Regions from separate parts of the Laspinema palackyanum D2c genome, predicted to be linked through region 2. Evidence: riboswitches for the same ligand, from Rfam matches in the RefSeq annotation. Region 2 holds a riboswitch; the other holds the start of a gene.
What was found. A riboswitch is a leader RNA that binds a small molecule or an ion and turns the genes downstream of it on or off. The one in region 2 is predicted to bind cyclic di-AMP.
Positions count from the first base shown of each region.

Region 1: another riboswitch for cyclic di-AMP. It lies ahead of ntrB (nitrate ABC transporter permease); the one in region 2 lies ahead of NG795_RS12015 (glycosyltransferase family 4 protein).

Region 1 is NZ_JAMXFD010000003.1:58,344-66,232, reverse strand. It holds gene NG795_RS05460 (cation:proton antiporter domain-containing protein) at 1-50, shown strand, start outside; gene NG795_RS05455 (AI-2E family transporter) at 151-1,236, opposite strand; gene bchD (magnesium chelatase ATPase subunit D) at 1,413-3,470, shown strand; gene NG795_RS05445 (GNAT family N-acetyltransferase) at 3,569-4,042, shown strand; cyclic di-AMP (ydaO/yuaA leader) riboswitch at 4,329-4,488, shown strand; gene ntrB (nitrate ABC transporter permease) at 4,588-5,424, shown strand; gene NG795_RS05435 (CmpA/NrtA family ABC transporter substrate-binding protein) at 5,611-7,023, shown strand; gene NG795_RS05430 (ABC transporter ATP-binding protein) at 7,167-7,889, shown strand, end outside.
Region 2 is NZ_JAMXFD010000008.1:47,554-55,442, reverse strand. It holds gene NG795_RS12035 (Rqc2 family fibronectin-binding protein) at 1-1,185, shown strand, start outside; gene NG795_RS12030 (hypothetical protein) at 1,449-1,634, opposite strand; gene NG795_RS12025 (SUMF1/EgtB/PvdO family nonheme iron enzyme) at 1,714-3,465, shown strand; gene NG795_RS12020 (hypothetical protein) at 3,813-4,100, shown strand; gene NG795_RS12015 (glycosyltransferase family 4 protein) at 4,227-5,507, opposite strand; cyclic di-AMP (ydaO/yuaA leader) riboswitch at 5,649-5,783, opposite strand; gene NG795_RS12010 (DedA family protein) at 6,265-6,861, shown strand; gene rpmI (50S ribosomal protein L35) at 7,169-7,366, shown strand; gene rplT (50S ribosomal protein L20) at 7,530-7,886, shown strand.

The DNA.
Region 1 (7,889 bases), on a different contig from region 2:
CACATCCGGATGTGGCAACCATTGTCGCTCATTTTCCGCCCCGGATTTAACCCCAATCAGCTTGATACTTCTTGCAGACTTTTAAAAAGCCGATTGCCGTTGGTAAGGGGGGAAAAGGGGGATCAATCACCGAATCAAAGCCAACTGATTCTATATGGATTCGGTGACCCTTTCCCCCGGGCGATCGTCAACCTCAATTTCATATTGAGCGCCTTTATTTTTCCATTTGTCCATAATATCTTTAAAATATAACTCTTGAATCCAAATCTGAGCCACCACAGTCAGCGGGAGAGCTAACAATAATCCCAACACCCCAAAAATACTGGCAAAGAAAATTTGCGCCACCAGAGTTACTGCCGGTAATAGAGACACTTGTTTCGCCATCACCGTAGGCGTTAACCAATAACTTTCAATCTGTTGAATGATAATATACCAAATTAACACCGCTAAGGCTTTCCAAGGGGCATCTAATAACGCAATCATCAACGGAAATACCGCGCTCATGGTGGGGCCAATATTGGGAATAAAATTAAAGAGTCCTGCCATCAAGGCATGAACTAAAACCAGATCCACTTGTAAGATCCAAAGGCCGATTCCACTTAAACCGCCGATAAAAATACAATTAATCGTAATTCCCGCCAACCAGTTTCCTAAACCGATTTCACATTCATCTAAAATTTCATTGGCACGACGGCGATAAAAAGAGGGGAATAGTCTAACAAATGCCTGCCGATATTCCAATGGATTCGCTAAGAGCATTAAGGTCAGCACCATCACAAATAAAAGCTGAAGGGCAATCCGAAACGAATTGGAGAAGAAATCCACAAAATTCGTGACCGATCGCAAAACGAAGGGCTGCAACTGCACAATCAACTCAGCCAGACTCGGCGGTTGCGGTAACCAAAGCGGTAACTGAGTTTCTATTGATCGCAACCAAACCCGCAACGCCAGAAACACTTGGGGTAATAGCTCAATCATCCGTTGAGATTGTTCGAGAAACTGGGGAACCACCAGCCAAATAAACAGCACATTAAACAGCACGGTCAGAGAGAGGGTGATAAAAATAGCAACCGTGCGGTTGAGACGTAATCGCTTCTGGAACTGCTTGGCAATACTATTGAGGGCAGTCGCAAAAACAACCGCGACAAATAACAGTAACAACAATTGCCGAATTTCCCATAAAATATAAAGGGAAATCAGAATGGCAACAAAACCAAGCCATTGACCAAATTTCACAGCCGTTGCTCGTTGAGATAATAGACTTTCCTCTAGGAATATAGCTCATGACCTCTCCAGATTGGCTAGAGGGGCCTTGATTTCAGGACAGGCGACTCCCCCTGCCCAGTAAAAAATCCCCGGACCCGCCCGCTTTTTTGATATTCTGAACCATTGGACTAGCAATTATTCAAACCATGCCCGCGCCCAGCACCTCTACCCTCACAGCATTTCCCCTGACAGCAGTTGTCGGTCAGGAGGCGATTAAACTCGCCCTACTGTTAACCGCAGTAGACCCCGGATTGGGAGGACTGGCGATCGCCGGTCGTCGGGGAACCGCCAAATCCGTGATGGCGCGTGCCATTCACGCCCTGTTGCCCCCGATTGAAGTGGTCAAAGACTCCATCGCCAACTGCAATCCCACCAATCCTGATGAATGGGACGACCTCACCCGAGAGGCCTACCCCCACTCTGGAACCAATGGCACTACCCCGGATGAGGTTCCCACCCAAATCATTCCCGCCCCCTTTGTGCAAATCCCCCTGGGGGTCACCGAAGACCGTTTATTAGGGTCCGTGGATGTGGAACAGTCGGTCAAGCAAGGGGACACGGTATTTCAACCGGGTTTACTCGCCCAAGCGCATCGGGGGGTACTCTATATTGATGAAATTAACCTCCTCGATGACCAAATTGCCAACCTGCTGTTAAGCGTCCTCACCGATGGACGCAACCAAATCGAACGGGAAGGGATTAGCTTCCAACATCCTTGCAAACCCCTGTTTATCGCCACCTATAACCCCGAGGAAGGGTCCCTGCGCGAACATCTGCTCGATCGCATTGCTATTACCCTCTCTGCTGATGGGGTCCTCGGCTTAGATCAGCGGGTGGAAGCGGTGGAACAAGCTTTATCCTACTCCGCTTCTCCCCAAGCGTTCTTACACCAATACACCGAAGATATTGACAACCTGAAAACCCAAATTCTCCTTGCCCGAGAATGGTTAAAGGATGTGGAAATTAACTCGGACCAAATCGCCTATCTGGTTAATGAAGCCCTCCGAGGCGGCGTCCAGGGTCATCGCGCCGAATTATTTGCCCTGCGCGTTGCCAAGGCATCGGCGGCCCTGGATGGTCGCACCACGGTCAATGCAGAGGACCTGCGTCGGGCGGTGGAATTGGTGATTGTTCCCCGTTCGACGATTGTCCAAACCCCACCGGAGGAGGAACAACCCCCACCGCCACCCCCACCGCCACCGCCGCAAGATAACTCGGATCAGCAACAAGATGAACCGGAGGAGGAAGAACCGGAAGAACAAGACGAACAGGAAGAACAGGAACAACCAGAACAGGAACAAAGTATTCCTGAAGAGTTTTTGTTCGATCCTGAAGGGGTGATTATGGACCCGAGTGTGCTGTATTTCGCACAAATGGCAAAACGGCAAGGGAAGTCGGGCAGTCGCAGCATTATTTTTTCTGACGATCGCGGACGGTATATTAAGCCGATGTTACCCAAGGGTAAGGTGCAACGGGTGGCGGTGGATGCGACGTTACGCGCTGCTGCACCCTACCAAAAAGCCCGTCGGGAAAAGCAACCGGACCGCAAGGTGATTGTGGAACAAGGGGATTTGCGATCGAAACGCTTGGCAAGAAAAGCCGGGTCTTTAATTATCTTTGTGGTGGATGCCTCGGGTTCGATGGCACTCAACCGGATGCAATCGGCGAAAGGGGCTGTCTTACAACTGCTGACGGAAGCCTATCAAAACCGCGACCAAATCGCTTTGATTCCGTTCCGAGGAGAACAAGCGGATGTGTTGTTACCCCCCACGCGATCGATTACTTCGGCCCGCAGACGGTTAGAACGGTTGCCCTGTGGCGGTGGATCGCCCTTAGCACATGGATTAAGTACCGCAGTGCGGGTGGGGTTAAATGCTCAACAATCGGGAGATATCGGTCAAGTGGCGATCGTTGCCATTACCGATGGACGGGGAAATGTTCCCTTATCTCGGTCCTTGGGTGAACCGCAAATTGAAGGGGAGAAACCGGATATTAAGGGAGAATTGCTCAACATTGCCGGTAAAATTCGCGGCGTGGGAATGCAGTTGTTGATGATTGATACAGAGAATAAGTTTGTTTCCACCGGGTTTGCGAAAGAGTTAGCAAAAGCGGCAGGGGGTCGATATTATAGTTTACCCAAGGCCACAGACCGGGCGATCGCAGATATGGCTAGAGGTGCATTAGCTGAAATGAAATCTCGCTAGGATTGGGCATTGAGAATGGGAGAATTAGAAGATTAATTCTTTATTCTCCCATTCTCAAGGTCCCGGTTTCGGTTCATTATTGCGACTGAATTTACGTCATGGCTGCATCAAAATCTCTGCCTTTGGGCTGTATTCTGCGCCCTGCAACTCCCGAAGATTTGCGAGCGATTCGTAAATTAGTATTTCAAGCAAAATTAGACCCCACCCAGTTGCGATGGGAAAATTTTTCGGTGATTGAATTCCCGGATAAAGTCATCGCTTGTGGACAATTACGGCAATTTTCCGGTTGTCAGGAATTGGGGAGTTTAGTCGTTGACAAATCTTGGCGCGATCGCGGATTAGGGTCCTATCTGGTTCAGCATTTAGTCAAAGAGGCGATCGGGCCGGTTTATGTGGAATGTATGGGCTGGTTGGTGGAGTTTTATGAACAGTTAGGATTTGTGAAAATTTCCTGGTCAGAATTACCCAAGCCTCTAAAAATCAAGTTTTTCTTAGGACAACTCGGCTCAAAAGTCTTCCCCCTAAAGGTAACAATTTTACAAGCCAAACCCTCAAAGCCCCGTACTTCCTAGCGGATATAATTTTTGCCAGTATCCGCGTTCAACGTCCCGACTTCAGTCGTTTCTTAAGTTCGTAGTAACGACTTCAGTCGTTATCTTATCCCCGTTCGCAGGACAGATAAAAAATCAGGAGAGTGTTCGATATTACTCCAAAGGGGGGAGAACGACTGAAGGCGTTACTACCAACTAAGAGGGAGAGCGACTTACGGACTTTATTAGGGACCGCCCCTAATCCCCAAAAAATTAAATTTCGTACCCCCTTGACATTTCTGCAAATTTTTCGTAAGAATGAATTTCAAGAGTAAGTCAGCCTAATTTAGGAGCCGCAGCTTGTTTGCGATCGCACCTGAAGCGGGGGAACCATATATCGGGGCGAATCTTTCATGGAAAAAGAGAAAGAAGAGCATCTCTCAGCTCTAGCCCGTCAGCTAACCTCGTAGGCATTGAGAGGAGACTGAAGTGCAGGATATTTATAATAACCTGACGGCTTCAGTGTCCTAGGCCAAGCATCGCTACGACTTACTCCCTTTGGTCCTAGACTCTGAGGGGAAAATTAAATGAGTAGAAGTGTCGCTACCCGCAAGGGCAGCAGTTTTTCATACGCACAGCGTCGCCGGGTCCAATTGGACTCGGTATTGTTACCAGCGATCGGTTTTGCCGTGATTCTTGCCCTGTGGTGGGCGATCGCCACCTTTTTTACCACCCTGATGCCGACTCCGTGGGAGGCACTGGTGGCGAATATGGATTATATTCTCAATCCCTTTTATCGTCGGGGACCGGGAGACTTAGGCATTGGTTGGCTACTCTTAGCCAGTTTGCGCCGAGTCCTCTTGGGTTTCGCCCTGGGTACGTTGGTTGCCATTCCCGTTGGGTTCTGGATTGGCCTCTCCCCAAAGGCAATGAAGGCAATTAACCCCGTCGTTCAGATTTTCAAACCCGTTTCTCCCGTGGCCTGGTTACCGATCGCCTTGGCAATCTTCAACCTCGCCGATCCATCAGCGATCTTTGTTATTTTCATTACCTCCCTCTGGCCGACCCTAATTAACACCGCCCTGGGGGTCTCCAGCGTACCCAAGGACTATCTACAAGTGGCCGAAGTTCTGGAAATGTCCCAGTGGCGGAAGATGACCCAGATTTTGTGGCCTGCGAGTCTCCCTTATATTTTCACCGGATTAAGAATTAGTTTAGGGATTGCTTGGCTGGTCATTGTCGCCGTTGAAATGTTAACCGGCGGCATTGGCATCGGCTTTTTCGTCTGGGATGAATGGAACCGTCTGAACTTGAGTTCTGTATTTCTAGCCGTCCTCGTCATTGGTTTGACGGGTCTGATTCTGGACTACCTGCTGCTTAGGCTTCAGCAATGGGCCACCCATCGGCCAGCTACCTCGATTTAATCGGGCCCGATTGCCTTTGATTTGGGTAAAGCTGGGCTAGGGGAGAGACCGTTTAGCGCCATCTTTAACAACCACAATTAATCTGTCATACATTCATTCTTGGGGTTCTCCTCTAGCAATGGAGGGGTTGTTTATACCCAGATGGAGTAAGACAGCTTACTAAACTTTTAGATACTCCTGAACATCATGAATTATATGAGTCGGCGATCGCTCCTCAAAGGAGTGGCTGGATTTTCTGCGGGATTCGCCTTGTCCGCCTGCGCTCAAGCCTTCTCTGGCGGAGCGAAAGGCAACTCCCGGAGCCCTTCTTCATCTCAACCCTTTGAGATTGACCAGGTAATTGACCCAAGCACCTTGGAACAGCCGAATATCCGAGTGGGTTATGTGCCAGTCAATGATTGTGCCCCTTTTGCCGTAGCTGCCGAAAAAGGCTTTTTTTATAAATATGGACTCAATGTCACCCTTAACCGAGAGGCGAGTTGGGGTACCTCCCGAGATGGTCTCATCTTTGGCCGGTTAGAGGCATCCCCCGTTGTATCGGGCTCAATTACTAATGCTCGCTTAGGAGCAGAGGGGGCACGCCATGCGCCCATGTGTGGGGCGATGACCATTCACCGTCATGGTAATGCCATGACCATGAATCGCCGGATGTGGGATAGCGGACTGCGACCCCTGCACGAATATAACGGAGATTTAGATGCATTTGCTCGGGACTTTCGCAATTACTTTGACGGGTTGCCCTCCGACCAGCGAATCTGGGCTGTGGTCCTGAGTTCGGCCATTTATGAATACTTCGTCCGCTATCTGGCAGCAGCGGCGGGTGTCGATCCCATCTCCACCTTTCGGATCATGATCATTCCACCCCCTCAAATGGTCACCAATGTGCGAATTGGGGCGATGCAAGCCTATATGGTGGCTGAACCTTGGAATACCCGGGCCATTACCGGGAATGAAGGAGTCGGCTTTACCTTTGCCCAAGGTAAGGAAGTGTGGCGGGGTCATCCGGACCGAATTTTGGCGGTGATGGAGTCGTTTATTGAGGAAAATCCCCGCACTTATCGCTCTTTGGTCAAGGCCATGATTGAAGCCTGCCAGTATTGTGGTGACCCCGCCAATCGGGAAGAAGTGGCTCAGATTATTTCAGCCCGAGCCTTTACCGGCGCACCCGCTAAGTTCACAAGTCCCGCTCTGGTGGGCAATTACAACTATGGAGGTTTTGATGGTCAAGATCGGATAGTTTCTAATATTGACACCACAATTTTTGATAAATTGCCTGATAATTTGCCTCACCCGCCAGGGGATCACTCGACCTTTTTATGGCAATCTCAGGCCCTCTGGCTGATGACCCAGGCGGCAAGATGGGGACAAGTGAGCGAGTTTCCAGCCAATGCGGATGCCTTAGCACGTCGGAGCTGGCGCACAGACCTCTACCGTGAGATTGCCACGGAAATGGGCATTCCCTGTCCAGCAGAGGATTACAAAGTAGAACCGGGGGAGTTGTTTATCGATCGCAAGTCTTTCGACCCCAGCAACCCCGTCGGCTATCTCAACAGTTTTGAAATTCGGGCGAAGGCTCCCGTTAACTTTTATCTGTCCTAGCGTTTGGACATTAAATAGCGAGGGAGACGCTCGCACTCGGGGCGGATATTTGAATGGATTGGATGCCGTTAACAAGCGGCTCCCGCTCTGTTTCTATTTGTCCTAACGGTCTGTTTTATCAACTTTATTTAGCGAGGTGAATCGTGGTTAAACCTAGTAATTATTCCTTTAATTCCCCTAATTCCCCAACTCTTGCAACCGAGGATTTTTTAGTCATTCGTGATTTAGTCAAAGCTTATCCCCAGGCCGGTGGCGGTCAGAATGTTATTTTGGACGGCATCGATCTCACTGTGCAGCCAGATGAATATATTTCTATAATTGGTCACTCGGGTTGTGGCAAATCTACCTTACTCAAAATTGTAGCAGGGCTAGAGCAAGCCAGTTCCGGCCTGGTAACTTTGGAAGGAAAACCCATTTCTAAGCCCGGAGCAGAAAGAATGATGGTTTTCCAGCAATATTCTCTGTTACCCTGGCTAACAGTCCGGCAAAATGTGCGCCTTGCAGTCGATGAAGTGCTGGGCCGTTTGTCAGAAGTAGAAAAGCGAGAAATCGTCAATGAACATTTAGCAATGGTGAATCTCAATGCCGCAGCGGAGAAATACCCCGACGAAATTTCTGGGGGGATGAAGCAGCGGGTGGGAATTGCTCGGGCGTTGGCGATTCGACCGAAAATGCTGTTAATGGATGAACCGTTTGGGGCGTTGGATGCCCTCACCCGAGGCAAGTTACAGCGGCAGGTGTTGGATATTTGGGAACATCATCCCCAGGCGGTGATGATGATTACTCACGATGTGGATGAGGCGCTGTTTATGTCAGACCGAATTGTGATGATGACCAATGGTCCCCAAGCCCAAATCGGGGAAATT
Region 2 (7,889 bases):
GCCTTGGGACGGCAAATGCTCAAAAGTTATCAGGGTCTGAGTTCCCATCTGGTCAAAGCGGAGATCGCCTCTGCCAAACTCGATTTTGAACAATCCACCCACAGTCTGACTCCAGACGATTGGAACCGCCTATTTGCTTCCTGGCAACAGTGGCTAAACTTTATTCAAACCTGCCAAACCGGCGATTTATCCGCAATCTATCCCCATTGGACAGAAACCGGATATCAAGTCATCAACTGGAACCACAATCCAGAACCCCCGGATTTCAAGTCAGTCCAAGACTTATTAAATCGGTACTATACCGATGAACTGAATCGGTTTGACTTTAAGCAACTGCGCCATCAACTGAGTCAAAAACTCTCCAATCTCCTGAATAAATTGCGAGTCAAGGGACAGGGATTTGAAAACCGCTTGCAAGAATCTTCCGAAGCGGATGAATATCGAGCAAAAGCGGATTTATTGATGGCGAACCTCCATGAGTGGCAACCGGGGATGAAGGCGATCGCGCTTCCCGACTTTGAAACCGGCAAACCCGTCACCATTCCCCTGGATTTAGAAAAAAATGCCGTCCAAAATGCCCAATCCCTCTACAAACGCCACCAAAAACTCAAACGGGCAAGGGGTGCAGTCGAACCCTTACTCGCGGCAGTTCGCCAAGAAATCGACTACTTAGAACAGATCGAAGTCGCCATTTCCCAAATCGACGACTACCGCGAACCCGCAGATTTACAAGCATTGGCAGAAATTCGCGAAGAGTTCATCCAGCAGGGATATCTCAGCGACCCCGACTACAAGCGGCAAACCCAAGAATCTACCCCAGAGTTTTATCGCTTTGTCTCTCCCAGTGGGTTTGAACTGCTAATCGGGCGGAACAATCGCCAGAATGATGTGTTGAGTTTTCGGGTAGCGACGGATTATGACTTGTGGTTCCACACCCAGGAGATTGCTGGAAGTCATGGGTTGTTGCGCGTACCCCCGGGGGCCGTTGCTGATGAACCGGATTTACAATTTGCAGCGGATTTAACCGCTTACTATAGCCGCGCCCGTCAGAGTGAGCAAGTCCCGGTGGTGTACACGGAACCGAAAAATGTTTATAAACCCAAGGGGGCAAAACCCGGAATGGTCATCTATAAGCATGAGCGCATTCTCTGGGGCTGTCCTCAGCATTTTACCCCTCCGACTTAATGTTTGATTATTGAAGTCAGAAGCTTCAATAAAATTTACTGACTTATAGGGAAAAATACGGAAGGATGCGATCGTGTCTTCTGTTACAATACGCCTTGAGGAACAGATTTAACAATCAATCGCCTTCTGCAAGGTTGGGAACGCGCAGTTAGGATTTCCTCGAAAAGAAACGACAACGCAAAGGGTATTTTTTATGCCGACCAGCTAGAATTCTAGCTGGTCTTTTTTTCTTTCGAGGCACCAACCCAGTTTTTAGCTCCCTACTACAGTTCAGAAACCCGGTTTTTAGCCGCAATCCCTTCGCCAATTGAATAGTCACTGGCCCCAGAGGAATGTTGGTGAATACAACCCAGACTGGATAATCGTTTGAAAATCTGACTCCATAAAACAGGGTCTTCTTTGGGGTAATGTAGATGCCATTTGTAGTTGTGGTAAACAACAAGTGACATCTACATTAGCCCTCCCTTTTTGGCGAAGGTATTGGAATCAAGAAACCCGGTTTCTAATCTCTCTATGTTACTCTAGGCTATGTGGCAAAGCTTATCTAAAGAAGCCCGGTTTCTGACTCCCATGACCGAATACTGGCAACCCGTCATCTGGCAACCGAACCAGCAACTAGACAAAGGTAAATACACCATCACCGGCATCCTCGGTGGGGGTGGCTTCGGCAGCACCTACACTGCTAAAAAGAAAAGCGGCGAAATCGTCGCCATCAAAACCCTGAATACGCGACAGCAAACCAACAAAACCACCGCCGAATTTACTAGCCTCCAAGTTAAATTTGTTAACGAAGCATTGCGGCTGGCAAGTTGTCATCATCCTCATGTTGTCCAAGTTTACGAGGTTGTGGAATCTCTAGGACTCATGGGCATGGTCATGGAATATATCCAAGGGCAGAACTTAGCGGAACTCGTAGAAGACAATGGCCCCATGTCATGTGACCAAGCCATGAAAATTATGGAGCAAATTGGTTCCGCCCTGAGTTATGTGCATAGCCAGAATTTATTACACCGGGATATCAAACCCCACAATATAATGTTGCGCCGTAGTGATGGCAAGGCTGTGTTAATTGATTTTGGGTTAGCCAGACAGTTCGCATACGGTGAAACCGGCAGCATGACCAACTCCAGAACCGAGTGTTATGCTCCCATTGAGCAATATAAACGTCAAGGAGAATTCGGCCCCTATACTGATGTGTATGCTTTGGCAGCTACTCTATATAATTTGCGGACGGAAAAAAGCCCGATACCGGCTAATTTTCGGGATGAGTTGAAAATCCCCTTACCGGAACCGAAACAGCATAATCCGCAAATCGCTGACTGGGAAAATGCCGCCCTTCTCAAAGGGTTGGAATTAGAAGCGGCAAAACGCCCCCAGTCCGTCGCTGAGTGGTTAAAGTTATTAGGCATTGGCAAAACCCCACCCCAACCGGGCGTTACCTTTACCTTTGATATCGTCAAAGTCAACGCCGAGGGCAAAGAAATCAGCCGCATTCAAGGGCAAGCCCAACAAATCATCGAAGACCTGGGCAATGGCATCACCCTGGAAATGGTACTCATCCCAGGGGGCAGATTTACAATGACTTCGCATTTCTTTAAAGGAGACAATGATGAAAATCCGCAGCATCAATTCACCATTAAACCTTTCCTGATGGGCAAATATCCTGTGACCCAAGCCCAATGGCGACAGGTGGCCAGTTTTCCAAAGCTACAAAGGGACCTCCACCCCAATCCGTCATATTTTAAAGGAGAAAATCTTCCCGTTGAACAAGTTTCATGGTATGACTTGATCGAGTGGTGTGCCCGCCTCTCTAAAAGAATAAGCAAACCCTACCGATTGCCCAGTGAATCTGAATGGGAATATGCGGCACGCGCCGGAACTACCACAGCCTTTCACATCGGCGAAACCCTGACAACTGACCTGGCTAATTATGGCAGTAATAACGGACAAACTACCCCAGTGGGATATTTTAAACAGGCCAATGCTTTTGGCTTGTATGACATTCACGGGAATGTTTGGGAGTGGTGCGCTGACCCTTTGCATGATACCTATAACGGAGTGCCGACTGATGGCCGAGGTTGGGATATTAATGATATATCCAAACATATTGAACAATTAGTCACCTTATTAGACGCCAAAAAACGACATATCCTGCGGGGTGGTTGTTGGGATAAACACCGTGATTACCATCATTGCGGTAGTCTCAAATGGGTCGGCGCGAACCACCGGTCCTCCAGCAGCGGTTTTCGAGTCTCCTGCTTCCTCCCGGGGACTCCGTAGCTCTTTACTCTTTGCCCTCTTGCCCTGTTTTTTTTACCCTTTACCTATTTGCAGCGACTCAAGAAACCGCCCCAGGGACAAGAAACCGGGTTTCTGCGATAACTCCTGCCACCTAGCCAAAACTTAAATTAAGAAACCCGGTTTCTAACCTCTCCAAACAAGAAACCGGTCCAGAGCCAAGAAGCCGGGTTTCTGCGATAATTTATGTATCCTAAACGAGATTTTCGTCAATTACCCGGTTTCTCAATTCTCCAAGAGGCGATGATATGCAGTTGAGGTTTGAATGGCATGAAGAAAAAGCCGAAAAATAACCTCAAAAAACACGGAATTAGTTTTTAGGAAAATCTATGCACAATCCTAATTTTGACCAGCCAGATACCACGGATGATGAAATGCTTCCGGAATATGATTTTACCGGGGGCGATCGCGGCAAGCATTACGAGGCATATCGCCGAGGACATACGGTCACCATTCATCAAACCGATCGCCAGGATATTGTTCAATATTTTACCCTGGAAGATGGAGCAATTATGCTCGATCCAGATGTGCGGGAATATTTCCCTGATGCTGAAACGGTGAACAGGGCTTTACGCACTTTGATTAGTTTGTTTCCGAAAAATCATCAGGTCATTTGAAGTCAGCAGGAAAGAAAGCCAGTTTCTGGCCCCCCACGTAAAGTCAGAAACCGGGTTTCTATCCCAAATCTGTGGCAACCAAGCCAAAATCTAGGCAGAAACCCGGTTTCTTGTTCCTTGAGTTTTCTAAGCGGCGAGAACTGGGGAAGTCATCGGAACAACAGGTTCCGACAGGAGTTGGTTATAAACCAGCGCGAGTCGGTTGGCGACACTCTCCCAGCTAAAGGCTAATTCTACTCGCAGGCAACCGGAACCTCCGAGTTCATCGCGCCATTCGGGATTGCTGAGGATCCGGTCGATCGCCACTGCAAAGGCCCGTTCATCTTTGGGAGGGGCCAAGAGTCCGGTGATTTCCGGGACGACGGTGAATTTTAATCCACCCACATCGCTGGCAACCACGGGGGTCCGACTTGCCATTGCTTCGATCGCCACTAATCCAAAAGGTTCATAATGACTGGGGACGACGCAGACATCGGCGGCAGCATAGTACAGATGCAGATTCGTTTTGCCTAACTGTCCGGGGAAGGTGGTAATGTCATCAATTCCCAGGTCTTTGACGATGCCGTGAATGCGATCGCGTTCGATACCATCACTTTGTCCGGGACGATAACCGCCTCCGATAATCAGTTGCAATTTGTCACGATCGCTCTCTAATAAGCTAGACTGTCCCACGGCACGCACCAGAGTCTCGATTCCTTTACGGCGATCAAACCGACCCACATAAAGCACCACTTTCGCATCGGGTTTAATCCCTAATTCTGCTCTTGCTTCCGTCCGAGAGACACTGCCAAATCGGTTGATATCCGTCCCACAGGGAATCACTTCGATTTCACCCTTGGTTGAGACCAGTTTCCTCATGTGCTGTTGTTCTTGAGGACTGGTGGCAATGATGCGATCGGCTGTTTCCAAACAGGCTTTTTCCGTTGCCAGTCGGGTAGAGGCGATCGCCGGTTTATCCGTGACAGATTGATACTTAACCGCACCCAGGGAATGATAGGTATGCACCAGTCGCAGGGGTTGATGCTTGGATAGTTCCATTCCCACCCAGGAGGATAACCAGTAATGGCTATGAATCAGGGAATATTGAATACCTTCTCTGTCTTGAAATTCCTGGAACGCTTTCACAAACTCAGGCAGGTATCCAAATATTTTATCTCGACCAATAAACCTAGCGGGTCCTGCACTTAGGCGGATAGTTCGACAATCGGGATGGTGATTCACAATTGCCGCTTGTTCGGGATGGTTTCGGCGGGTAAACATATCCACCTTCCATCCGAGTTTGGCAAGGGCCAAGCCGACTTGGAGAACGTAAACGTTTTGGCCTCCGGCCTCTTCCTTACCGATTTCTGCGGCGGGGTCGCCAGTAACAGAAATTAAAGCAATCCGATTTTGGTTTAGGTTTAGCATAACTTTGATCTTCACCTCATGCCTTGTTAGCTTGCTGAATGGCTCGATGGGGTTAATCCCATGAGGTTCAGGCAAACCGAACAAATTACTCGTCTAAGGACACTAATGAGATCGCGCAAATGAATAAAGTTTACCGATCTTTCAGTCTCGTCTCAAGGCCGACGGGGTTAGCTGATGGGCAAGGATTGAGAGATATCCCTTTTCTCCCTTGAGAAAATAAGCCCCTGAGTGGGTTCCCCCGCTTCAGTTGTTGGATAGGATTAGCACAATTTATCCCACACATTACACGGGGTTATGCAAACCCCCAACTGAATTAGGCTGACTTATTGAACTACTCGTAATATAACCTACTCCTGCTGAAATGTTCCATACGTCGCAGGTTAGATTTGAGGTGGGTCATCAAACTGGCGGCTACATCTATCTACAGACATAATTTTGGGTATTTCTTTAGACATAAATAAGCAGTTAAAGGGGGAAATGGGTTGAAATCCGACTTGGGCTACTCTAAATGAGATCCTTGGAAAAACAAACCCCGTTTTTAGCCTATATTGGGTGTTCCACTCGGGCCAGGGCAAAACTTGAACCAGACCAGCGAGGCGATCGCTATAAACAGCCGCTACAATTAAATAAATCATGCCCTACCCCTGGCCTATAGTACCTCAAGGATTCCTTTGATTTGAGGTACAACATTAAGCATTGATGCTCTCTGGGGCAGAAATTTCGGGGGTACTGTTTTAAGTTTATTATTTTTTTGATTATGCTGGATTGGATTACGAACACAATTACCGCTTTTAACTATTGGGGCATCGCTTTGTTGATGTTCCTAGAGAATATTATTCCGCCAATTCCTTCGGAACTTATTATGCCCTTGGCTGGATTTACTGTTACCCAAGGTAAACTCGTCTTTTGGGGGGTAGTAGTTGCGGGAACGGTCGGCTCTCTTCTCGGGGCCTTACCTTGGTATTATGTGAGCAGAAAGCTGGGGGAGAATCGATTAAAACAATGGATAGACCAATATGGAAAATGGCTAAAATTGAACAGTGAAGATATTAATAAATCTCAAGAGTGGTTTAGAAAATATGGGTCATTAGTTGTTTTGTTTGGACGACTAATTCCGGGAATTCGTACCTTTATTTCGGTTCCAGCGGGTTTGCAAAAGATGCCTTTTATTGAATTTTTAGGGTACTCGTTAATTGGGTCACTCTGCTGGAATCTTTTGCTCACTTATGCGGGCTTTGTATTGGGGCAGAATTATGGGCTGGTTGAGAAGTTTTTAGGTCCAGTTGCGGCAGTTGTGCTGGTTGGATTGGCACTTTTCTTTATTATCTGGGTAGTCCAGCGGAAAAGGCAGTAGCCGGATAGGGGTTCCCACAGGTAGGAGCAGGACTTACGCAGATTTGGAGAATCTACAAATGTAAGGGCGAGCAAGCGAATCGCCTTTACATTTGGGCGGATTCTCAAAATGGGACGGGTGTTTGAGTTGATTAGGCTCAATCCAACGGACCAAGCATCTGGGTGAGGCAGAAATACGGTAGCAACAAGCCAAGGGTGAGCAGGGACCCTAGGGAAGTTTAACGGCCGATCGCCAGTTCCTGGTATTTCCTTGTCTAGAAGTCAGGGGTGTGATATATTAATTGATTGTGCCGAATTAATGGAAGTCCATGCCTAAACTGAAAACCAGAAAGGCTGCTGCCAAGCGCTTTAAAGCCACAGGCAGTGGTAAGATCAAGCGTCGGAAAGCCTACAAAAGCCACCTCCTCGAACACAAATCGGCTGCTCGCAGAAATCGTTTGTCCAAGAGCGCCCTTGTCAGTGAGCAGGATGAAAAAAACGTGCATTTAATGATGCCGTATTTGTAAAAAGCTAGAAGCTCGATTTGTGGCGACAGAAGTCAGATAGCTTCACACCCCTCGAAAGGTCGGATCATCTCTGGCTTCCTAGTCCGGTAGCGGGGGTAAAACCCCTCTCCAATCGAGGGAATGGATTGATTGTTCAGATTTGTACAAATAAAGGAAAGTAACCATGACACGGGTAAAACGCGGGAATGTTGCTCGCAACCGCCGCAAAAAGATACTGAAAATGGCCAAGGGATTTCGGGGTTCGCACTCGAAACTGTTCCGGACAGCCAATCAGCAGGTGATGAAAGCCCTGCGGAATTCCTATCGCGATCGCCGCAATCGCAAGCGTGATTTTCGCCGTCTGTGGATCGCCCGGATTAACGCCGCCTCTCGGATGCATGGCATGAGCTACAGTCAATTGATTGGCAATCTCAAGAAAGCCAATATTCAGCTCAACCGCAAGATGCTCTCTCAAATGGCAATTTTAGACCCCGCTAGTTTTGCCAAAGTTGTAGAACTGGCCGCTCAAGCCAAATCATAAATG